Regions from separate parts of the Clostridium mucosae genome, predicted to be linked through region 3. Evidence: riboswitches for the same ligand, from Rfam matches in the RefSeq annotation. Region 3 holds a riboswitch; each other region holds the start of a gene.
What was found. A riboswitch is a leader RNA that binds a small molecule or an ion and turns the genes downstream of it on or off. The one in region 3 is predicted to bind lysine.
Positions count from the first base shown of each region.

Region 1: another riboswitch for lysine. It lies ahead of NSA50_RS03325 (APC family permease); the one in region 3 lies ahead of NSA50_RS19165 (transporter substrate-binding domain-containing protein).
Region 2: another riboswitch for lysine. It lies ahead of lysA (diaminopimelate decarboxylase); the one in region 3 lies ahead of NSA50_RS19165 (transporter substrate-binding domain-containing protein).

Region 1 covers NZ_JANKAF010000002.1:2,441-11,242, reverse strand. The annotation lists gene NSA50_RS03330 (heavy metal translocating P-type ATPase) at 1-1,801, shown strand, start outside; lysine riboswitch at 1,864-2,035, shown strand; gene NSA50_RS03325 (APC family permease) at 2,106-3,428, shown strand; gene NSA50_RS03320 (sigma 54-interacting transcriptional regulator) at 3,584-6,316, shown strand; gene NSA50_RS03315 (PTS sugar transporter subunit IIB) at 6,518-6,826, shown strand; gene NSA50_RS03310 (PTS lactose/cellobiose transporter subunit IIA) at 6,853-7,173, shown strand; gene NSA50_RS03305 (DUF871 domain-containing protein) at 7,166-8,272, shown strand; gene NSA50_RS03300 (PTS sugar transporter subunit IIC) at 8,665-8,802, shown strand, end outside.
Region 2 covers NZ_JANKAF010000022.1:15,064-23,865, forward strand. The annotation lists gene NSA50_RS17275 (hypothetical protein) at 1-138, opposite strand, end outside; gene NSA50_RS17280 (HelD family protein) at 396-2,495, opposite strand; gene ftsH (ATP-dependent zinc metalloprotease FtsH) at 2,594-4,513, opposite strand; gene lepB (signal peptidase I) at 4,536-5,105, opposite strand; gene NSA50_RS17295 (DUF3006 domain-containing protein) at 5,102-5,326, opposite strand; gene lysA (diaminopimelate decarboxylase) at 5,462-6,754, opposite strand; lysine riboswitch at 6,890-7,058, opposite strand; gene NSA50_RS17305 (beta/alpha barrel domain-containing protein) at 7,132-7,809, opposite strand; gene NSA50_RS17310 (hypothetical protein) at 7,971-8,147, shown strand; gene NSA50_RS17315 (NAD(+) diphosphatase) at 8,274-8,777, opposite strand.
Region 3 covers NZ_JANKAF010000038.1:792-8,936, forward strand. The annotation lists gene NSA50_RS19155 (amino acid ABC transporter ATP-binding protein) at 1-81, opposite strand, end outside; gene NSA50_RS19160 (amino acid ABC transporter permease) at 95-871, opposite strand; gene NSA50_RS19165 (transporter substrate-binding domain-containing protein) at 947-1,771, opposite strand; lysine riboswitch at 1,922-2,105, opposite strand; partial or broken gene NSA50_RS19170 (MFS transporter) at 2,488-3,716, opposite strand; gene NSA50_RS19175 (cold-shock protein) at 4,247-4,456, shown strand; gene NSA50_RS19180 (DHA2 family efflux MFS transporter permease subunit) at 4,533-6,050, opposite strand; gene NSA50_RS19185 (PadR family transcriptional regulator) at 6,050-6,637, opposite strand.

The sequences.
Region 1 (8,802 bases), on a different contig from region 3:
TAAGTTTTATTTAATAGGATTTAAGAATTTATTTAAATTAAGTCCTAATATGGATTCATTAATAGCTATAGGGACATCAGCGGCAGTTATTTATGGTTTATTTGCTATATATAAAATAAATATTGGTGATCATGAATATGCAATGCATTTATATTTTGAATCAGCAGCAGTAATACTTGCATTAATAACTTTAGGCAAGTATTTAGAAGCTGTATCAAAGGGAAAAACTTCAGATGCTATTAAGAAACTCATGGGATTAGCTCCTAAGACTGCAAATATTATTAGAGATGGCAAAGAACTTACTATTCCTATTGAAGAGGTAAAAGTTTCAGATATTGTAATTGTAAAGCCAGGTGAAAAGTTGCCTGTTGATGGAGAAGTTATAGAAGGAAATACATCAATAGATGAATCTATGCTTACAGGAGAAAGTATTCCAGTTGAAAAGAGTGTAGGAAGTAAGGTAATTGGTGCAAGTATTAATAAAACAGGATTTATAAAATATAGAGCTACTAAAGTTGGAGATGATACAGCACTTGCTCAAATAATTAAATTAGTCGAAGATGCTCAAGGAACAAAAGCACCAATAGCAAAACTTGCTGATGTAATAGCAGCTTATTTTGTACCAACAGTAATAGGATTAGCTATTATAGCAGCCTTAGCTTGGTATATATCTGGTGAGTCAGCTGTATTTTCTCTAACTATATTTATAGCAGTTTTAGTTATAGCATGTCCTTGCGCTTTAGGATTAGCAACACCTACGGCAATTATGGTAGGAACAGGGAAAGGTGCTGAAAATGGAGTTCTTATAAAAGGTGGAGAAGCTCTAGAAACTGCATATAAAATAGAAACTATTGTTTTTGATAAAACTGGAACTATAACAGAAGGAAAGCCAAAGGTAACAAATATAATTAGCAAAGATATAAGTGAAACAAATATTTTAGCATTAGCAGCCAGTGCAGAAAAAGGTTCAGAGCATCCATTAGGAGAAGCTATAGTAAGAGCTGCAGAAGAAAAAAATATTATGTTGAAGAAGATTGAAGAATTTAAAGCTATACCAGGTCATGGGATAGAAGTAAAAATAGAAGGCAGTATTATTGCCTTAGGTAATAAGAAGCTAATGACAGAAAGAGGAATAGAATTAGGTGACTTACATGATAAATCTAATAAGTTAGCAGAAGAAGGAAAAACTCCTATGTTTTTAGCTATAGATAATCAAATAAAAGGAATTGTAGCAGTTGCAGATACAGTTAAAGAAAATAGTAAAAAAGCTATAGAAGCTATCCATAATATGGGGATAAAAGTAGCAATGATAACTGGTGATAATGAAAAAACAGCAAGAGCCATTGCAAAAGAAGTAGGAATAGACATTGTCTTAGCAGAAGTGTTACCTGAAGATAAGGCGAGTGAAGTTAAAAAATTACAAAGCGAAAATAAAAAAGTAGCAATGGTTGGAGATGGAATAAATGATGCTCCAGCATTAGTTCAAGCTGATGTAGGAATAGCAATAGGATCAGGAACAGATGTAGCTATAGAATCTGCAGATATTGTATTAATGAAGAGTGATCTAGTAGACGTTATAAAAGCAATTCAGTTGAGTAAAGTGACTATAAATAATATAAAACAAAATTTATTCTGGGCATTTGCATATAACGTGTTAGGAATACCAGTAGCAATGGGAGTACTTCATATTTTCGGAGGTCCATTATTAAATCCTATGATAGCAGCTGGTGCCATGAGCTTAAGTTCTGTATCAGTATTATTAAATGCATTAAGACTTAGAAAATTTAAAGCAAACATTTAGTTTGTGTCGAATGCCCTTGACATATGTTGAAATTTTGATAAAATTAAGATGTAAATTAAATATTTGTAGATAGAGGTTGCAATAATTAATAGTAATATTAATGAGGTAAGCACGATGATTTAATATGAAAGGAATTATTGCCGAAGTTTATAATTTTGCTTAAGGATTTTAAACTGGTTTTGTATAAAATATATGCAAAGCTGTCACAATAATTTGTGGAGAGCTATCTTTGTGTTTGTTTAAAGTTTGCAATAAATACGAGCCCAAAGAGAAATCTTTGGGCTTATTTTTTTAGGAGAAAAGTATGGAAAAGAAGCATATGAAAAAGGAAATTACTTTATTTATGGCTACTATGCTTGTGTGTGGAAATATGATAGGCTCAGGTGTATTTATGTTACCAGCAACATTAGCAGATGTATCTGGCCCACTAGCAACAATGATTGCTTGGATAATAACGACAATTGGATCAATATTGATAGCTATATCCTTTGCTAATTTAGGATCTAAATATCCATCTACAGGTGGAGCTTATCAATATACAAAAGAAGCTTTTGGAGAATTTGCAGGTTTTTTAAGTGCTTGGTTATATTGGAATGGTTCATGGATTGGTAATGCAGCTATAATAGTAGCATTAGCTAGTTATAGTGCAGCAATAATTCCGGCTCTTAACAATCCATTAGCTTCAATAATATATACTAGCTCAATATTATGGATATTTACAATTATAAATATAGTGGGTGTTAAGAAAGCTGGAAAGATACAGTCATTTGTAACAGTATTTAAAATTGTATTTTTTGGATTATTTGTAGTAGTAGCCTTTTTAAATTTTGATAGTGCTAATTTCTTACCATTGATGCCGGATGGGAAAGGTCTTGAATCAGTTCCTCTTGCTGCCACTTCTACTTTGTGGGCTTTTGTTGGATTAGAAAGTGCAACTGTAACTGCAGGTGAAATTAGTAATCCAGAAAAGAATGTAAGGAAAAGTACAATTTATGGAATGATAATTTCAGCAATAATATATATTTTAATAAGTGTAGCTAGTATGGGAGCAATGCCTAATGGAGAGCTATCTACAAGTTCTGCACCTCTTACTGATATATTAACTAAGATTTTAGGTTCTGCAATAGGAAAACCTCTAGCGATATCAGTAGTTATATGTATTTTAGGTACAACTATTGGTTGGTTATTATCAACTGCAAGAGTTGCCTATGCTGCAGGAGAAGATGGCGTATTTCCTAAGGGATTGGGGAAACTACATCCTAAATATTCAACACCTTCAAATGCTTTAATAATAGGCTCAGTACTTGTAAATATATTACTTATAATGAATTATCAAAAAAGTATGGTTTCAGCATTTACTTTTATAACTATACTTGCTACATTAGCATTTTTGCCAGTATATCTTTTAACTGCATGTGCAGAAATTATGCTTATGTTTAAAGGTGAAAAAGATATAACGTTAAAAATTTTCTTGAAGAAATCTTTTGTTCCTTTATTAGCATTTATATATACAATGTGGACTATATATGGTTCAGGAGCTGAAATAGTAATGTGGGGATTTATACTTATGTTACTTGGGGTTCCATTTTACATATACAATCATCATAAAAATAAAAAAACATTATAAACAAAACTAAAAATAGTAAAAATAAGCTTATTCTTATAAAAAATAAGGATAAGCTTTATTTTTATCTTCAAAAAATTTTGCTACTGTAAAAAAAATAATTATATGTTAGAATTAATAAGATATAAAAGTTTACATAAAGGTGATGGGAGGTAAATATGAGCAAAATAGATGAGATTTATAATGCTTTAAAAGAGTTAGAAGTAAAAAATAATCAAGGAGTAACAGCAAGTGAACTTAGTATTTTTATGAAGTTAGACAGGGCTAATGTAAGTAGATATTTAAATCAGCTTTATAAAGATGGAGTTCTTAACAAAATAGAAGGCCATCCAGTTAAGTACAGCTGCGTTACTAAAAATGAAGATAAAAAGTCAAAAGAAATTAAGAAAGCTTATAAAGAGATAAAGCGAAATACTCTTGATACATTAGTTGGGGCTAAATTAAGTTTACAAATGCCAATTCAACAAGCAAAAGCTGCAATATTATATCCTCCGAGAGGATTGCACACTTTAATTTTAGGTGAAACTGGTGTCGGTAAATCTATGTTTGCAGAAGCTATGTATAACTTTGCAATAGAGTCAAAGGTTATAGGAGAAGAAGCACCTTTTGTTAGATTCAATTGTGCAGATTATGCAGATAACCCACAACTAGTTATGGCTCAAATATTTGGAGTAAAGAAGGGTGCTTATACAGGTGCTGATTCTGATAGAGATGGCCTGCTAAAAAAGGCTCATGGTGGAATATTATTTTTAGATGAAATTCATAGGTTATCTCCACAAGGTCAGGAAATGTTATTTACATATATAGATAAAGGACATTTCAGAGTGCTAGGAGATACTGAAAAACTTGTTAATGTGGAAGCACAAATTATTGCAGCAACCACAGAAGATCCTCAATCATTCTTACTTAAAACTTTTAGCAGAAGAATACCAATGGTGATAACCTTGCCATCATTAAAGGAGAAGAATATAAAAGAAAGATATTATTTGCTTAGAGAGTTTATAGAAAATGAATCTCAAAGAGTTTCAAAGAGTATTTATTTTAATAAAAATGCATTAATATCATTTTTATTATATGATTGTCCTAATAATATAGGTCAATTAAAAAGTGATCTTCAACTTTCTTGTGCAAGAGCATTTTTAAAATATAAAGCTAAAAATAAGGACTATATATTAGTTGATCAGGAAGATTTACATCAGAGAGTAAAAATGGGCCTTATGAAGTTACAAGAGTATAGAGATGAAGTTGATGAGATATTAAACAATATGGGAGATGTTCTTAAATTTTCATATAGAGATAAAATTGCATTAATAGAAGATAGCCAAAACTTAGAAGAATTTAAAGAAAGAGCTATGTTTTATGACAGAATTGAACAAAAAATAGAAGAGTTAAAAAATGATGGAATAGAAGAAAAAGAAATTGATGAAATTTTAAATATAGATATAGAAAAATATTTTAGAAAATATATAAGAGACTTACCAGAAAAATTTAGAAAAGATGAAATATCAAAAGTTGTTGATGTTGAGATAGTAGATTTAGTAGAAGAAATTCTTTTATTTGCGTCTAAAAAGTTAAATAGAGACTATGATGAAAAAGTTTACTTTGGGTTAGCTCTGCATATTCAAGGAAGTTTAGAGAGAATAAGACAAGGAATAAAAATATTTCATCCTAAATTAAACTTTATTAGAGGGGAATATGCTAGGGAGTTTATTGTATCAATGGAAGTTGCTAGCATTATAGATAAAAAATTTAATATAGAAGTACCATTAGATGAAATAGGATATATAACAATGTTTTTAGCAACTAATCCATATGAACAAGATAAAGCAAAAGATGAAAGAGTAGCTGTGCTAGTCATAATGCATGGACATTCTACTGCTTCATCTATGGTAGAGGTTGCAAATTCTTTAATAGGTGAAGAATACGTGCAAGCTTTAGATATGCCTTTAAGTATGAAGGCTGAGGATATGTATAAGATTGCTATGGAAAAAGTAAAAGAAATTCACACTGGAAAGGGAGTTTTTCTTTTAGTAGATATGGGCTCTTTAACTAACTTTGGAGATATGATAAAAGATGAAACTGATATTAAAGTAAAAACTATTGATATGGTTACAACCTTGCTAGTTATAGAAGCAGGAAGAAAAGCATTAAATGGAAGAGGTTTAAAAGAGATATATGAATCTTGCCTTGAAATTAAGAGATATGGAATTCAAGGGGCTGCATCAAAAATAGATCAAAAGGAAAGTATAATAATTACTTCATGCTTTACTGGGGATGGTTCAGCACAAAGATTAAAAGAAATAATAGAAAACAATATAAATAGCAAAATTAATATTAAAATTCATGCTCTTAATATATTAGATAAAGATGATTTTTATAGCAATATAGAGTCACTAAGTCAAAAATATAATATACTTGCTATTGTTGGTGTTTTGAATACCTTTGTCCCTAATATACCATTTATATCAGCAGCAGATATTTTATCTGGAGAAGGGATAGATGATTTAGAAAAGCTTATATCACAAGAAGAAGAGTACTATAAGATAGTAGAGAGTATGGAGAAACAGATAAATAATATTGATTCATATAAGCTTATAAGAGATATAAGGAAAACTTTGATTAATATAGAAGAACATTTAAATATTAAACTAATACATGAAGTGAAGATAGGTATATTAATTCATATTTGTTTCTTAATAGATAAGCTAAATAAAGGCGGAAAAGAAACACCTTTCGTAATGTTAAATGAATTTAGGCATTCAAACAATAGAGAGTTTATACTTATAAAACAATGTTTAAAACTTCTTGAAGAGAACTACAGTGTAAATATTGGAGAAAATGAATTGGCTCATATAGTTAAAATGGTAGTTAATAATAAGACATCTGTGTAAAAACAAAGATGAATATATATTGTTATTGTTATGTGTGTAATCAATTGTTACACACTGAAGAATTTTGCTTGTAATTTTGGAAGTGAGTAAATATGCGGTTTCAAGATGGATAATATGTGAAATTTTTATTAGATTAAATTTGGCATTAAAATTGCTAATAGATATAGTGTAAGGATTTATATATATGAGGAGGTAATTTAAATGAAAAGAATATTACTTGTTTGTTCAGCAGGGATGTCAACATCTCTATTAGTTAGTAAGATGCAAGCAGCAGCTAAAGCTCAAGGAATCGATTGCACAATAAATGCTGTTGGTGAGGCAGAATTAAAGAAACATGAAAATGAAATAGATGTATTATTATTAGGACCACAAGTTAGATTTTTATTAAGCAAAATGAAAGCTAAATTCGAGCCAATAGGAGTTCCAGTAGAGGTAATCAATACAGTAGATTATGGAACAATGAATGGGGAAAAAGTTTTAAAACAAGCGCTATCAATGAGCAGTAAGTAGCAATAATCGTAAAAGGGGTGTAACCAATGGAAAAAATTATAATGGATCTAATAATCTTTAGTGGTGAAGCTAGAAGCTATGCAATGGAAGCAATGCAATTAGCGAAAAATGGACAAATAGATGAAGCAAGAGAATTACTAGAAAAATCAAAGGAAACTCTAGGTGATGCCCATGCAACACAAACTAGTTTAATTCAAGGAGAAGCAGCAGGAGATAGATGTGAAGTATCATTATTATTAGTACATGCACAAGATCACTTAATGACATCAATAGTTGTAAAAGATTTAGCAGAAGAAATTATAGATCTTCATGAAAAGTTAAATAAGGTGGAATGTAGAAATGAATAATTTAGGAATTTCAATATACCCTAGCAATGCCTCAGTTAACGAAATAAAAGATTATATAAGACTTGCTGCGAAATATGGTTTTAAGAGAATATTTACATGTTTAATATCTGCAAGTGATAAGAATATTGATGTTGTTTTAAATGAATTTAAAGATATATTAAGTGTAGCTAATGAAAATGATATGGAAGTTATTGCTGATATAGATCCAAATGTATTTAATAAATTAAAGGCATCTATATTTGATTTAAAAGTATTTAAAGAAATGGGATTATCAGGTATAAGGCTTGACATGGGGTTTAGTGGATATGAAGAATCTGTTATGACTTTTAATGAGTATGGGTTAAAAATAGAATTAAATATTAGTAATGGAACAAAATATGTTGACAACATACTTTCTTATAAAGCAAATTTAAATAATCTTTATGGTTGTCACAATTTCTATCCACATATTTATACAGGTTTATCTTATGAAAATTTTATAACTTCAAGTAAACAATTTAAAGAGTTAGGGATAAGAACTGCTGCCTTTGTGAATTCTCCTTCAGCAGAACATGGACCTTGGCCGGTATCAGAAGGACTATGTACTTTGGAAATGCATAGAGGTTTACCAATAGATATACAAGCTAAGCATTTATTTGCAACGGGATTAATTGATGATATAATCATAGCAAATGCTTTTGCATCTGAGGATGAGCTTAAAGCATTAAGTGAGTTGAATAAAGAAATGCTAGAATTTAATGTTGAATTAGTAGAGGGGATAAGGGATTTAGATAAGAAAATAGTTTTAGAAGAATTCCATTTTAATAGAGGAGATTCTTCAGAATATATGGCAAGAAGCACTCAAAGTAGAGTAAAATACAAGGGAGAAAGCTTCCCACCATACAATTTGGTAGATATAAAAAGAGGGGACATTTTAATTGATACGGATTTATACACTAGATATGCAGGAGAGTTACAAGTAGCTTTAAAAGATATGAAAAACACAGGAAAAACTAATGTAGTTGCTAAGATAGTTGAGGATGAAATATTTTTATTAGACTATATAAAACCTTGGAGTAAATTCTCATTTAAATTAAATAGTAAATGTAAAATTATCTAGTGATTAAAAAAAATTCTGGCGAAACCAGAATTTTTTTTATATCTATTTAAAATTAAAATAAAAAATAATTAATAATATTAACATATTATTACACAAATAAATTATTTATAAATTTGTGTAATGGAATTACACAGACTGGGAAAAATAAGTGTGTAAAAAAATAGAGCTTGAAAGCTAGATATATCAAGGTTTTCAAGAAAAATAAGGATTTTAAAAACTTGGCACACAAATTGCTTTATATATAGTAAAGAAAACAATATCAAATAAAATTCAATGTAAAGGATTTTAAATAATGTTATTAACTGATTAACTCTTTATAATGAAATTATGCATAAAGAATATTCTAAGAGAAAATCAGTAAATATAAACAAAAATTTTAAGGGGGAATTTAAATGGAAAGATTCATGAACTGGATGGAACGTTATATGGTTCCAATAGCATCTAAAATAGGTGCTCAAAGACACTTAGTAGCTATACGTGATGGTTTTGCTACAATAATGCCACTTATGATTATTGGTTCTTTCGGACTT
Region 2 (8,802 bases), on a different contig from region 3:
AAAAACTACTGCAAACACCAAATTCAACATTGCTGCAAACAATATCGCAAAAATTAACGAAACCTTAGATAAAATATTTAATATCTTTTCTAAACTTCCATAATCTTTAGTTTGAAACTGTTCATAAAAGCACTCCATACCTCAACCCCCTTATTGAATATCGTTTACAAAGGTTTATGGTTTTATTATAATATCTTTTTTATTTATTTCAATATTATTATCCTTAATACATATTTTTCTTAAATTATGACTAATAAAAAATTAAATATATTGTGATATTTCACAAATAAAATAATTTTGAATAAAAAAATATAGTAAGCAGAAACTTACTATATTTTTCGAACTATCTTTATATATACTTTTCTAATTTAAATTATCTAACACTTTTATAAGACTTATCTTACCTTAACAACTGATAATCTATGCAATGCCCTAGTACACATTATATATTTAATTAAATTATCGGTATTTTCATCAAAATCAACAATTATTACAGCATCAAATTCTAACCCCTTAGCATAATAAGATGGTATTAATACCTTTCCACCCTTATACACTACATCTCCACCATTGAATGCCAATATACTTGTATACTTTTTAAGTTCTGGAGATATAAGGTTTAATTCTTCTTTTCCTTTTGTTATTATTGCTATATTTTCATATTTTTCTTCTTGATAATCCTCTAATAAATTTAATACTACATCTATTAAATCTTCTTCATCATCTTTTGAAACTGTTGTTTCTAATACATCAAACTCACCTTTTCTTACAAATGGAACAACTGCATTTTCATCTAAAAGCTTACTTGCATATTCCATTATTTGATAAGTTGATCTATAGCTCTTCTTTAATTCAAACAAACTAAAAAATCCACCAAAGACTTCTTTTAATTTAAGCATAGCAGGTACTTCTTCCGCTTTCATAAGTCTTTGATTTGAATCTCCAACGATAGTATAACTCCTACATCCTGTTAACTCTTTTAAAACTAGGAACTGTAGCATATTATAATCCTGAGCTTCATCAATAACTATATGTTTTATTTCAGTATAAGATTTTTTCCCATCTAATTTTATCATTAAATATAAGATACCAGCTAAATCTAAATATGAAAGAGTTTCGATATTTAAAAATCCTTTATATATATCTATAATGCTTTCATTTTCTATCCAATTTTCTATTTCAGCCTTAGATTTCATAACTTCTCTTACTATATCTCTTATCGCAATTCTTCTTCTGAATTCAATATTATTTTCTTCAATTACTAACTCTTCAGCAGATAGCTTTGATTTTTCTTCTTGTGCCTTTAAATTGATTTCTCTTACTTTTTCGTCTCTCTTATCTTTTATCTTTGAAAATAATATTCTCTTTATTTTTTGACTTCGTCTAAATATAGGCATATATTTATAATGCTTCTCAAAAAGTTCTTCTATTTCATCTATAGAAACTATTTCTTCATCTAAAAATCTTACTGTATCTATTTCAAAATAATTTTCTTCAATATCTTCTATTTTTTTATTAAGAGCTTCTATGAATCTATTTGATGACTTATATCTTATATCTTCAATTATTTCTTCATTACCTTTTAATACTTGTTCTAAATAAGATGTTATATCTCTTACAGGTTCATTTAATCCTATTTCTTTATATGCGAAAGATAAAAATGTTTCGTTAATAACTGCTGTTTCGCCTAAATTAGGTAATACCTCTGAAATATAATCCATGAATATGTCATTTGGTCCCAAAATAAGAACTTTATCTGTTAATTGCTCCCTAAAATTATATAAAAGATATGCAATTCTATGAAGAGCTATAGTAGTTTTTCCTGAACCTGCAACTCCATTTACAACCACAGCTTTGTTTCTATCAGCTCTTATTATTTCATCTTGTTCTTTTTGTATCGTATTTACAATATCTTTAAGTTTTTCTCCTGAATTTGATGACAGAACCATTTGTAATATCTCATCTTGTATATTTATATCAGAATCAAAATACCCCTCTAATTTAGCCTTTTTTACAATTAATTGTCTTCTTGATAATATATCTACTGGAATTTCTCCTTGTGGGCTTTTATAGCTAGTTTCTCCAATCATTCCTTTATAAAATAAAGATGCAACTGGTGCTCTCCAATCCACTATTACAGGATCATAACTTCCTTCTGGAGTTAATCCATATCTACCTATATATAACTCTTCAGAATATCCATCATCTATAAACCCAACTTTTCCAAAGTATGGTGACTCTTTAAGTTTAACAAATTCTCCTAGTTTTTTATCTATCATTTTGTATGATTCTTCTTTAATATATCTTTCGTGATCAAAATACTCCATTAACTTATCTTCATCATCTCTATATTCTTCGATATATTTTTTTCTATAATCAAGTATATATTCTGAAATACTTTTTCTCTTCTCTATATATTTTAAAGTTTCTTCACTAAGAATATTTAATGTATTTTTTAAGTTATCCTCTTCTTTTAATAATTCTATTTTATCCAAGAGCTGATCCCCCTTTGATTTTAAATTTATATTATTAAGAAAGAGTGTAACAACAAATCCTGTACACCCTTTCATTAATTTATCCATTTTACGTTATTTTAAACTTCTGTAATCTCTTCTACGTCTATAACTTCATTTGAATCTTCAACTTTTTTCTTTTTCTTATCTCTTAATTCTGGATACTTATCATAAACAAATTCCATAAATTCGTCACCAAATATAGTTTCTTTTTCTAATAGATACTCTGAAATTTTATCAAGTAAATCTCTATTTTCCTTTAATAACTTTCTAGTATTTTCATGACAAGTTTTTATTATTCTTAGTATTTCTTCATCTACTAAAGTTGAAGTTTCATCACTACATTCTCTTACTGCTCTTCCATCTAGATATCTATTTTGAACAGATTCTAAGGCCATCATATCAAATTTATCTGTCATTCCATAAATAGTAACCATACTTCTAGCAGTTTGTGTAGCTCTCTCTATATCATTTGAAGCTCCTGTTGAAACTAAATTAAATACTTCTTCTTCAGCAGATCTACCACCTAGCATAACCATTATTTGACTTGTTAATTCATCTCTTGACACTAAGTATTTTTCTTCTTCTGGTAATTGCATTGTGTATCCTAATGCTCCCATCGTTCTAGGAACAATAGTTATCTTATGAACTGGATCTGTTTTTTCTAATAATGCAGCAACAAGCGCATGACCTACTTCATGGAATGCCACTACTCTCTTTTCCATAGGAGATAGAATTCTATCTTTCTTTTCTTTACCTGCTATTATAACTTCTACAGCTTCTCTTAAATCTTCTTGCATTACAAATTCTCTACCATGCTTTACAGCTCTTAAAGCTGCTTCATTTACTATATTAGCAAGATCTGCTCCTACTGCTCCAGGAGTGCTTTTTGCAATTTCTTGTAAGTCTACATCATCTCCAAGTTTTACTCCTTTAGAGTGAACTTTTAGTATATCTATTCTTCCTTTTAAATCCGGTCTATCTACTATTACTCTTCTATCAAATCTTCCTGGTCTTAATAACGCCTTATCTAATATTTCTGGTCTATTTGTAGCTGCTAAAACAACTATTGCTTTAGTTGAATCAAATCCATCCATTTGCGTTAATAATTGATTTAGTGTTTGTTCTCTTTCATCATTTGTTTGAATTTGAGAATCTCTACTTTTACCTATAGAATCTACCTCATCTATAAATATGATACACGGAGCATTCTTTTCTGCTTCTTGGAAAAGATCCCTTACTTTCGCTGCTCCCATTCCCGCAAACATCTCTACAAAGTTTGATCCTGATATTGATAAGAATGGAACATTTGCTTCGCCCGCTACTGCTTTTGCTAATAATGTCTTTCCCGTTCCTGGAGGACCAACTAAAAGAGCTCCTTTAGGAAGTTTAGCACCTATTTCTGTGTACTTACTAGCATTATTTAAATAATCTATTATCTCTTTTAATGATTCTTTAGCTTCATCTTGCCCTGCCACATCATCAAAAGTTATTTTTATATCATTTTCTTTATAGATTTTTGCATTACTTTTTCCCATTCCCATCCCCATCATAGGAGATGATCCCATTTTTCTACCAATTCTTCCAGCTATAAATCTAAATATAAAGAAAAGTATTATCGGCATTACTATCCAATTTAGAATAAAGTCTACTATAAAATTATTTTGTACAGGCTCACCTTTAAACTCTACTCCAGATTCATTTAAAATATTTATTAAATTAGGATCATCAACATTGCCAGTATATAATAATTTTCCTGTTTCTTTAGTATTTTCATCACTTTTAGGCAGTATTTTTATTTCTGTAGATGAAATTACAACACTTTCTACTTGCTTATTTTCTACCATATTTAAAAATTCATTATAACTTATTTCTCGAGTTGTCATAAGATTTTTAGTCGAAGTGAATGCGTATAAAAACAGAAATGCCATTACTGCATAGAATAATGTATGCTGCTTTTTATTATTGTTATTATTTTCTTCTGTATTCTTATTTTCCATTGCTCTTCCTTTCCTTGTATATCTATTTTATTTTACCAATTTGATCAAAAGGATACACTTTTATTTGAGCTTTGCCACTTATATCTTCTCCATCAATATATGGATTAATCCAGTACCTAGAGTCTTTTGACCAAAGTCTGTTATCTCCTAAGAAGAAGTATTTTCCTTCGGGTACTTCATACTCTCCATTAAAATTGTCTTCAGCACCTATATAATCTTCTTGTAACTCTTCTCCATTTACAAATACCTTACCATTTTCTATTTTTATTTTATCTCCTGGTAATCCTATTAACCTTTTTATTAATGACTCTTGAAGCTCTTCTGAGTTGAATACTATAATATCCCCTCGTTTAAGCTTTTCTAAATTATATACTCGTGTAACAAAAAGTCTATCTCCAACATTCAATGTAGGTACCATTGATTCTGATGGAATTAAAACTTTAAATAATAGAAATTTATTTATAAGAAAGGCTAATATTATAGCTGAAACTATTGGAATTCCCCATTCACTAATAAAATTTTTTTTAGAATCACTATCTTTCTTACCTTCTTCTATATCAATTCCTTCATTTATATTATTACTCTCACTCATTCTTCCCATAATCCTTTCATCATAGTATTAATACTTTCACGTCTTAATTTAGTAGCTTTTTCATCTATAAAATAGAAGTTATCTTTTTTAATTAAAATATCCCCTTCTTTTACACTTCCTATTATATCACTTTTTTTGACATTAATTAAATTATCATATTCTATCTCTAACACAACATAATCGCTCTCAATTCTATCAACTATATATTCCTTTTTCTCCATAATGCTCCTGTTATTACTCACCTCTCTTTTTTAGCTTATATTCTAGTATATCATATTTGTTGAAAATTTAAATAGAATATATATTATTAAAAATAGGGTAAATGATTTTCATTTACCCTATTATTTATACTAATATTATACTTCATTAATTAATAATTCTTCATAATTTTGTCTTTTACATACAACTTTTGCTTCACCATTTCTTACAAATACAACTGCTGGTCTTAAATTTTTATTATATCCACTAGCCATAGAAAATCCATATGCTCCAGTTGATAGAACTGCAAGTATATCTCCACTTTCTGCTTCTTGAAGGTTTATATCTTGTAATAAAATATCTCCAGATTCACAACACTTACCAGCTACCGTAACTTTATCCTCCATACTTTCACTTGCTTTATTAGCTACTATAGCCTCATATTTTGCTTCATATAAAGCAGGTCTTATATTATCTGTCATGCCACCATCTACGGCTAAATATTTCCTTACTCCTGGTATTTCCTTAATTGATCCTATATTATATAAAGTTGTTCCTGCATTAGCTACAATTGATCTTCCTGGTTCTATTGTCAAAATAGGTTTTTTAAGTGATAATTTACTGCACACTTCATTAACTCTATTTAATATAGTATCACAATATTCTTTTGTTTCTTTTGGCTTATCGCCTTCTGAATAATAAATTCCAAATCCTCCACCTAAATCTAATTCTTCAATCATATAACCTGTTTCTTGTCTTATAGTATTTATAAAATTTATCATCACTTCTGATGCATCACCAAATGGCTCAGTCTCAAAAATTTGTGATCCTATATGACAATGAAGCCCTACTAATTCTATATTTTGTAATTCTAAAGCTTTCTTTACAGCATCCATTATTATATTACCTACTGGTGCAAATCCAAACTTTGAATCTATCTGTCCAGTTTTAATATAGTCATGAGTATGAGCTTCTATTCCTGGTGTAAGTCTTAAATAAATCTTTTGAATCTTATTATACCTTTCGGATATTTCATTTATCTTTGCCATTTCCCATAGATTATCTACTATAAACCTTCCTACTCCCAATTTAATTCCAAGCTCTATTTCTTCTAAAGTCTTATTGTTCCCATGAAAATATATCTTCTCCATAGGAAAGTTAGCCCTATATGCTGTATATAGTTCACCCCCAGAAACAACGTCTAAATAAAGCCCTTCTTGATCTATAAGCCTGCACATTTCTAATGTCAAAAATGATTTTCCTGCAAAAGCTACTCTATTATTCTCAGAATTAACCTTAAAATATTTTATATAATCCCTACAATTATCTATTAAAAGTTGTTCATCCATTACATACAACGGTGTTCCATAATCTTTTACTAAATCCCTTGCCTTTACGCCCCCAATTACTAAATCATTTTCTTCTATTTTGCTTGCCCCAAATAATCTCATATAATCTCCTCCAAATATACTTTCATTAATTATAAAATAAAACCACTATGGTTATCCATAGTGGCAGATTTCCTTAAGTGAAATTAAAGCTATAAAATATTTAGCATATAATAATAAAATTAATAATTTATAATTATTGCCTGTAGCTCTCCACTTTCGTGACAGTTGCACACATGTTATATGTACAACCAAAAATAGATTCTTGCAATAATCTATTTCTTCGGCTATTAATCCTTTCTTTATAAATCATCACTTTGCAAAGCTCATTATAAATACTATTAATAACAGCACCTCTACCCTGATAATTAGCCATATATATTATTATACATCTTTTGTTATATTATTCTACAACTTTATGAATTTATAAATTATTAATTTTAATTTTGATCTCTATATTTATCCATTAGGCTTCCCATCACATCGCCAGATGGTGGTGGAGTATATGTTATTGCATTTGCCCCAGCCTCTATAGTTCTCATTATAGTTTCTTCTGTCGGTCCACCAGTTGCAATTATCGGGAATGTAGGAAATTGCTCTCTTATTTTCCTCACAATGTTAGGTGTATTCTTACCTCCAGAAACATTTAATATTGTTGCCCCAGATCCAATCCTTTCAGCAACATTTTCACATTCAGAAACTACAGTTACAATTACAGGAATATCTATAGTTTCTCGTATTTTTTCTATAATTTCATTTGCTGTAGGAGCATTTACAACTACTCCCATTGCACCTTTAAATTCTGCATCTAAAGCCAAATTAACTACTCTTTTCCCTTGAGTTATTCCGCCACCTACGCCACAAAATACAGGTACATCTGCTGCCATAACTAAGGCTTGTGTTATAAGTGGTTGAGGAGTAAAGGGATATACTGCTATTATAGCATCAGCATTGGTATTTCTTATTATGGCAACATCTGTAGTAAATAATAATGACTTTATTCTTTTTCCAAATATTTTTATTCCACTACAATCTCTTATACAAGAAGGTACTTCTATAACATGACTTCTTAATAATCCTTTTATCTCTGGTACTTGTTTAATTTTCTTCCCATCCATACCAAACTCCTCCTATTTTATATTTAACTCTAATTTTTTTAAGCTATAATTATATTATACTACCTCAAATATATATTAAGATACATATAACTAAATAATTTTATTAGATTAATTCATTTTTATCAATATATTTATTTTAATTTTTAACATAAATAATAATTTTGAAAAATGTTTATATTTATTCAAAATATAAAAAAGAAACTTTTCTGTATTATAGCTTAGATGGAGAATGTGAATTATATGGAGAGCTTTCTTTAGTTGGAATTATGATAAATAAGGCTGAAATAAATTATAATGATAGAACTTTATCTGTTAAAATATATGAATCTGATTATTAAGCATTATGTAATTAAAAAACAGTAAATAGATTTATACATAAATCTATTTACTGTTTTTTAAACGCCTCGATTTGCTTTAATTTCCTTCTACAGCTATTCCAAAGGCTCTACTATTTATATAATCATTTATATACTTTTAGCTTCTCTTATCTCCAAGACCTTTTTTACAACCCTTGTACCAATTATATCCTCTTTCATTTCCTCTAATGCATCTGCTAGCTTACTCCAACCCATACCTTCTACTTCATCGGATTTATTAATTTCACCTGAAACAAAATCTGCCATGAATGTTATCATTAAAATTTCCTTATCTTTTACATAATCAGAACCCATATATGTAATATTATTTATATCAATTCCAGCCTCTTCTTTTACTTCCCTATAAACTGCTTCTTCTGCTGTTTCATTATTATCTACATATCCCGTTAACAATACCTTAGAATTTTTGTATATATAACTTTGCTTCAATAATAATATTTCATCATTCTTAATTATTGCCACCATTATACATGGCTTTGGAGTATCAAAAAACATCACATCGTCATGAGAACAATACGGTACACCGCCTTCATCCCAACTATACTTTTCTTCTAATCCTCTACCGCATAAAGGACAAAATTTGTACTTCATAATACACCTCTTATTTAACTAAATA
Region 3 (8,145 bases):
TACTGAAAAATTAATATCCTTTAATACTTCATGAGATCCAAAAGATTTATTCAAATGTTTTATATCAATTACTTTATCCATAACGTCTCCTCCATTATCCCACTACATTACCTTTTGATTTACGTAACATATCTTCAGGTCTTTCTACTTGCATTTGATTTCCTGCCATAATGTAATTATCTGGTCCATCTAACTTTCTTTCTATTGCTCTTAATATTCTAGTTACTGTATAAGTCATTATGAAATAAATAAAACCTGCAACAAAGAAAGATTCAAAATATCTAAAATTATTTCCCGCAATTGATTTAGTTTGGAAAAATAACTCAGAAACAGAAATTACATTAAGAACTGATGTATCTTTTATATTAATTACAAATTCATTTCCTGTTGCTGGTAAAATATTACGAATTACTTGTGGTAATACTACATTAATCATCGTTTGAGAATGAGTCATTCCAATAGCTTGAGCTGCTTCAAATTGTCCCTTATCTATTGATACTATACCACCTCTTACTATTTCTGACATATATGCACCTGTATTAATAGATACTATAAATAATGCTGCTACTATTTTATTTATATCTATTCCTAAAAATTGTGCAGACCCATAATAAATTACCATAGCTTGTACAATCATAGGCGTTCCTCTAAAGAATTCTATATAAATAGAAAGAATTATATTTATGATTTTAAGAAATACTTTTTTTATACCTCTCTCTGGAATAGGAATTGTTCTTATAACACCAACAAGTAGACCTATTAAAGTTCCTATTAAGGTTCCTATTATAGAAATTAAAAGTGTCATACCTGCCCCTCGTAAGAACATTGGTAAATTATCTTGAAGTATTTTTATTATCCATTCAATACTCATTTCAATCCTCCTAAAATAAAAGCAAGTTATAAGTTTAGGATGGGTTATAAAATATAATAACCCATTCTATAAAATTTATTGAGCTGCTGGTTGATTTTTAACAGCATCCCCCATTATATTTACTTGCTCTTCTTCTGATATTCCTGATAAAATTTCATTTACTTTTTGTGTTAAATCACTGTTCTTTTTGATACCTACTGCTGTTTGTGTATCCTCTGGATTAGTGACAAAACCATCTTGAAGTTCAATCATTTTAAAGTTTCTATTTGCTGATTGAGCACTTACAGCCTCTGGCTTTTCAGATACATATGCATCAATAACACCTGATTCAAGAGCCACTCTCATAGCTGGAAAATTATCCATAGCTTCTTGTTTTTTTACACCTTTAATTTGATCTATTACTGAATAATGGAATGTATTTAATTGAGCTGTAACCTTTGCTCCATTAAAATCTGCTAAAGTTTTAGCATTTTCATACTGCCCACCATTCTTAACAACTAGAACTAATTGTGATTGATAATAATTATTTGAAAAATCAATAGTTTCTCTACGTTCTGCTGTAGGAGACATACCTGCTATTATTGCATCTATTTTCCCTGAAGTTAATGCAGGTACTAGCCCGTCCCATTCAGTTTTAACAATTACTAACTCTTTACCTAATCCTTCTGCTATTTTCTTTGCAATTTCAACATCATATCCACCTGCATACTCTGAACTTCCTTCTATTTTCACTGCTCCATTTGAATCATCCATTTGTGTCCAGTTAAATGGTGGATATCCAGCCTCCATACCTACCCTAAATACATTTTCATTTTTTTCTGACTTTCCTGAGCCACAACCTGTTAGTATTAGCATTGCTACTAATGATAGTGAAATTAATAATGATAGTTTTTTCTTCATAGTAAATCCTCTCCTTTTTTTTATAATAAAAAAACCAACCCTAAATTCTTGGGTTGGTGCTATCTTAAATATTCAGATAAGATTCTATAAAAAAATAACTGAGCAAAGCTCAGGTTTAATCTTACAGATAACCTAATCCTCATCTTTCCCATTTGAGATAGCACAACTTAATAAACCGGGACGTTTATTAAGACAGTCCTGCAGTTCTTAACTGCAGACCCAGCAAGCAATATCGAGAAATATTACAAGCTTCGGCAAAATTTCCTTCTCCATAGTTTCATAGCATTCTCAAGCTCCACTAAAGACTGTTAAATTTTGCGCCTCTACCTCACATATAAAAGTGAGGCATTTATTAAATTATTTATAGTCTATACCTTTTTGTTTTAGCTGTCAATATATACTTCGCAATTTTTCTAAATATTATAAAAATTACTATAAATGACACGATACAAAATCTCTATCTCCAGAGGACTAGTTATAATTCTACAGTTTCCTCTGATTTTTATGCAAAATCATATTTTTTTTAATGAGGCATAAAATCCCACTACACTTTAATAGGCGTTCTCGCCAAAGCCTACTATTAAGCCTACTATTGTTTTGATAAAAAATAATACTCTACAGAACAGACTTTTCTACAGTCTATTCTATAGAGCATTTTTTACTTTTAAACAACTTAACTTTCTTATAAATATATTATTGTTATCTAATTAAATTGTTTAATTTAATCTTTCTCCAGCTTCTATTAACACAGTATCTTTAAACATAAAAACACTTTGAACAAACAAGAATATTCCTGTGATTATAAGTAAGCATTCTATTTTTATAACATCTGCTAAAGGCCCAAATATAATCATACCAGCTGGCATCATAATACTTGAAATCATTCCAAATACTCCAAAAACTCTTCCTTGAAAATCCGGTTCTACCTTTTCTTGTAATAAAACTGTTGATGGCGTATTAAAAATAGGCATAGCCACTCCCACAATAGCCATAATAGCTAAATATAGCCAAAATATTGGAATAACACCTAAAAGAAATGTACCAAGTCCTATAATACCAGTGGATAAAATCATAGTATATACTCTATTCTTGAATCCTCCCCAAGATGCCATAATTATGCCACCAACCATCATTCCTACTGAGAATGTAATTTCTATAGCTGTTAGTCTCCAAATATCATTTCCAAAACTACGAGTTACTTGTAATGGCGTTAAAAAAGAAATTGGTGCTGCTAAAATAAAGAAAATAGTACAAAATAAGAAGAACTTTTTTACATAGCTATGGTTCTTAATGTATTTAACACCTGCTTTCATATCATCAAAATAGCTATTATGCTGCGCTTCCAAAGCTTTAGAATGAGCTTTCACCTTAAGGAAAATTAACAATGTAAAAACAGCTATCATTGCAGTTATAACATCTATAAAGAATATTGTTTCAATTGTAGCTATACTCAATAATGCTCCACTAAGCATAGGACATATTAGCATTGTTAATGATTGTATACTACTATTTATTCCATTTATTTTACTAAGCTTATTTTCTGGTACAATTTGTGGTATAAAGGATCCAACTGCCGGTGTTTGAACTCCTGTTCCTAATGATCTTATAGCTAAAACTAAAATAACATCCAAGGAGCATCATAACCTAGAAGAAATATTATAGCTAAAATTAATGTAGATATTGCTATCAAAGAATCTGATATAACTATTAACATTTTTCGATTGTATCTATCAGCCCATACTCCTGCAAATGGAGAAATAAAAAAGGAAGGTAAAAATCCGCATATAATAGATATTGTCATCATATCTCCTGATTGTGTTGTTAAAGTAATATACCAAGTAATAGCGTATTGAACAAGCATTGAACCAAATAAAGATATAGTTTGGCTTGTTAGAAAAAGTATTGAATTTTTCTTCCAATCATTTTGTATACTTGTAATCGTCATATTTATCACCTCTTCATGTTTAAATTAAACAAAAAGCCCTTCCAAACTATCAATTTGGAGGGGCATACCATTACCACATAATATCATATTAAATACAGTATTGTTATACAAGCTTATAAGTATAATCTGTACTTTATATAAGGTAATATAATGCTTTTTAATCCCATCCAAACTAAATTAGCAGTTTTATACAACACTAAAACTCACACCTTTTATTCAGAAGATGCTCACCATTTTATTTGTATTGATTTTAACTTATTGAATAAGACTAAATTAACATTTTATATAATCACCTCATATTTTAGATTGGCTTAATTATATATTCAAAATAAAGTTGTGTCAATAAAATATCTATATAAAATTAACTATTTACTAGATAATTAAAAAAGTTTATCATAACCTTACTTAAATGCAACGACAATACTTACAAATCGAGCTATACTATATTTAAATTCCTTATTTATCAAAGTGTTAAAATATAAATTTTGACAAATACTATTTAATGATAGCTCAAGTAAGGAGGAAAAATCATGGCAGAAATAACAGGAGTAGTTAAATGGTTTGATTACGAAAGAGGTTATGGCTTTATATCATGCAATCAAGGTGATGATGTGTTTGTGCATCATTCTCAAATCAAAGAAAAAGGTTCTGAAAAGTCTTTACATGAAGGCGAGAATGTAATCTTTGATATTAAAGAAAATGAAAAAGGTCCCATGGCTGTAAATGTTCAAAAATTATGATTTATAAAAAGCATCTCGTTAGAGATGCTTTTTAAGTATACTTTTATACATTAAATTAATTAAACTGTTTTTTAACTTAGAGTTCTACTGTTAATTCCTGATCTATATTACCCTTTTTAGTAAGTGTTCTACTCTTCTTTTTATTCTTTATAAATAATGACATAATTAAAGAAATTACTGTAATAGCTATAACAAAAATAAATGTAGTATTAGCACCCTTCAGTGAGGCATCAAGCATCTCTGATTTATATAATGCTACATTTGTTGTAGCAAGGGCATTATCTGGTGCATTAGAAGTAGTAACATTAGACATTATAGTTATGAGTACTGCAGTTCCAAGAGATCCTGCCACTTGTTTTGCCATATTAACCACAGCAGAAGCATGTGCTAATAGCTTATTTGATAAATCATTCACTCCAGCTGTTTGCATAGGCATTATAACAAGTGCGATTCCAATACATCTAATTGTATATAGCATAGCAATAATTATAACATGTGTATCTCTATGTAACCTTGCAAATGGGAAAGAAGCAATAATAAGTAAAACAATGCCTGGTATAGCTAATTTCTTTACACCATACTTATCAAATAAACGCCCAGATATAAGCATGGTTACCGCCATTAGGAGTGCCCCTGGTAAAAGTGTTAGTCCACTTGTAAAAGCTGATTTTCCAAGTATATTTTGCAGAAAAATCGGCAATACAATACTTGCTCCCACTGATGCAATATTTAAAATACTTCCTATTACAGTTGTTAAGGTAAATGTAGTTGATTTAAAAACACGCATTTCAAGCATCGGATGCTCCATAGCTAACTGACGCCATATAAATGAAGCACTTATAATTATTCCTACAATTATAGTTGTAAGAACAGTAATATCACCCCAACCTTTATTCCCTGCATTGCTAAAGCCATAAAGTACCAATCCAAATCCAAATGTTGATAGAAGGATAGAAAGAAAATCTATCTTAGGATTTTTTAATGGTATAACATCCTTCATAAAAAAAGATGTAAAAATTATATCTAATGCTACTAAAGGTATTAGAATATAAAATAAATAATGCCAGTTCCACATATCAATTATTATTCCAGATAAAGTCGGACCTATAGCTGGGGCAAAACATATAACAAGACCATACATCCCCATTGCTGAACCCCTTTTTTCAGGAGGAAATACCATAAGAAGAGCAGTATTTGCCAAAGGTGATATTATTCCTGCTCCAGCCGCTTGAACTATTCTTCCAATAAGAAGTATTGTAAAATTTGGAGATATAGCGCATATAACTGTCCCAATCCCAAACATCGCCATAGAAAACATAAATAGCTTCCTAGTTGATATTTTCTCTAGCAGCAATGCTGTCAAAGGTATCATTATAGCATTAACAAGCATAAATGCAGTTGTCAGCCACTGTGCAGTACTTGCATTTATATTAAAATACTTCATTATCTGAGGTAATGCAGTAGACAATAATGTCTGGTTTAGTATTGTAACAAATGATCCAATCATTATTGCAATTATAAGTAATGTTTTATTATACTCTTTTCCATATATATCTTTATTAACAGGTTTTTCTTTTGAATCTCTTTCTTTCATTAGTTCATCATCCTATCTAAATTAAAGTCTTCCTCTAAAAAATTAAGTTCCTTGTTCTCATATAAATTCCTTACCCATTCACACCACTGAAGATTTAATTTAGCTACATTTAAATTTCTTTGAGTTAAAATATAAGCTCCAAATAATGATGATTTTGCTGTTTCAGGATTCTCTTTGAATTTGAGTTTTATTTTTTCTATGGATTCTTTACTTTGTTCTATTCTTTTATTAACTTTTGTCTCAAGTTCATTAAGAAGCTTTTCTACTGCCTCTTCATCCATAAACTTTATACAATATAATTTTAGAGTCATTTCATCTCTAGTAACTTCTTCATTGGTTTCAGATATAAACCAATCATGTAAAAGTTCGTTACCCTTAACTGTAAGATTATATATCTTTTTATCAGGCTTTCCACTTTGTTTCTTTAATGTTAACTGAATATACCCCTCCTCTTCCAATTTAGAAAGTATTGGATATATAGCACTATGAGTAGAACGCCAAAACTTATTTAGTTTTTGTGTTAAATCATATCCGCTCATTGGCTCAGTTGATAATAAGCTTAGAAGTCCATAAGACAATTTATTCATGATATCATCTCCTATGTACATAAATAATTAAATACTTATATTATATAAATCAAAATACTTATATCCCTATATTTTTCTATAGCAGATTATAATAAAATCTTTAGTTATATATAATATTAACTTTAGTTATCTCAATTATTTAGGTATAAATAATATGTCAACAGTGACATATAAATCGCATATTATATATACTATATAAACTTTAACCATATGTCAATAGTGACATTTTAGATAAACATTTAATTATATAATAAAAATCCCCCAAATCATTAGTTTGGGGGAGCATAAAATACAATTGAATATTTAGTTAAAACCTTTTAAAATATTTGATATTAACCTATTTCTTCTCTATAAGCGCAACACATTCAACATGTGAAGTTTGTATAATTATAACTTTATCTAAAAATATTTTAATATAAATTTAGTTTTTTAATATGTTAAACCCTTATATTAAAAGAAAGTATACTATATTTTAAATTATCTTAATTTATTTGAATAGATTATTAATTTTGCACATTGTCGGCATATTGTAGGCAAATATAAATATGCCGACTTATTCAGATTAATACTATAAAATCTTAGATGATTTTCTATGTATATTAAAATACTTTTATGGAATACTAATTGATGTAAAGACCTTTTAGATCATTTTATTATTTTTAACATTATCTTCGGCAACATACTTAATTGTATGTTGCTTTTCATTATGTTTACATGAAAATAGCCCCCAGTAAAAGCCGAGTGCTACGTGATAAAATTATAGATATTAATATTTCTGTAATACTTATTAATAATTGATGTCTATATATTAACTTATTGTTGAAATTATGTATGAGTAATATTAAATCAATATAGATCATTATTGCTTTATAATTAGTTAATAAATATTACAACTTAATTATAACCAAATTTCCTACTTCTTGAAATAATCTTTAGCATACTTATAATATTGTTTCACGACTTCAATATACGAAAATAGCACCCAGTATAAACCGAGTGCTATTCCCGAAATATTTTCTACTTTATATATTTAATTAGATTTCTTTTACCTAAATTATACCAATTCCCATTCATTTCTAAAATACTATTTAACGTATTTTTCTTACCTTCTCACGAATTAATATTAATTGACTTTCTGAATAAATTTTATGTATAATATGCTCTCTTTTAGATAATACTATATATTGCTAGAATGTATAAGTATATTTTTTACTATTTTCTTCTTTATCGATAGCATTCATAATTTGTATGTTGCCGATTTTCGTTTTATTACTATCTAAATGGAAAAGCACCTAGAGTAATCTAGGTGCTTTTAATGGTAATTAACAATAAGAAATAACAGTACTTCTTATGATTAAAGAGTTATATACATAATAATCTTATTATTATTTTAAATCAATCCTATTTACGTATTATTTTTCTATTTTTAGGTAATAATTTACTAATTCTATTTAAATCTCTTTTCTTTTGTTATGATTCTGATTCAGTAATATTATTAAAATAGATTA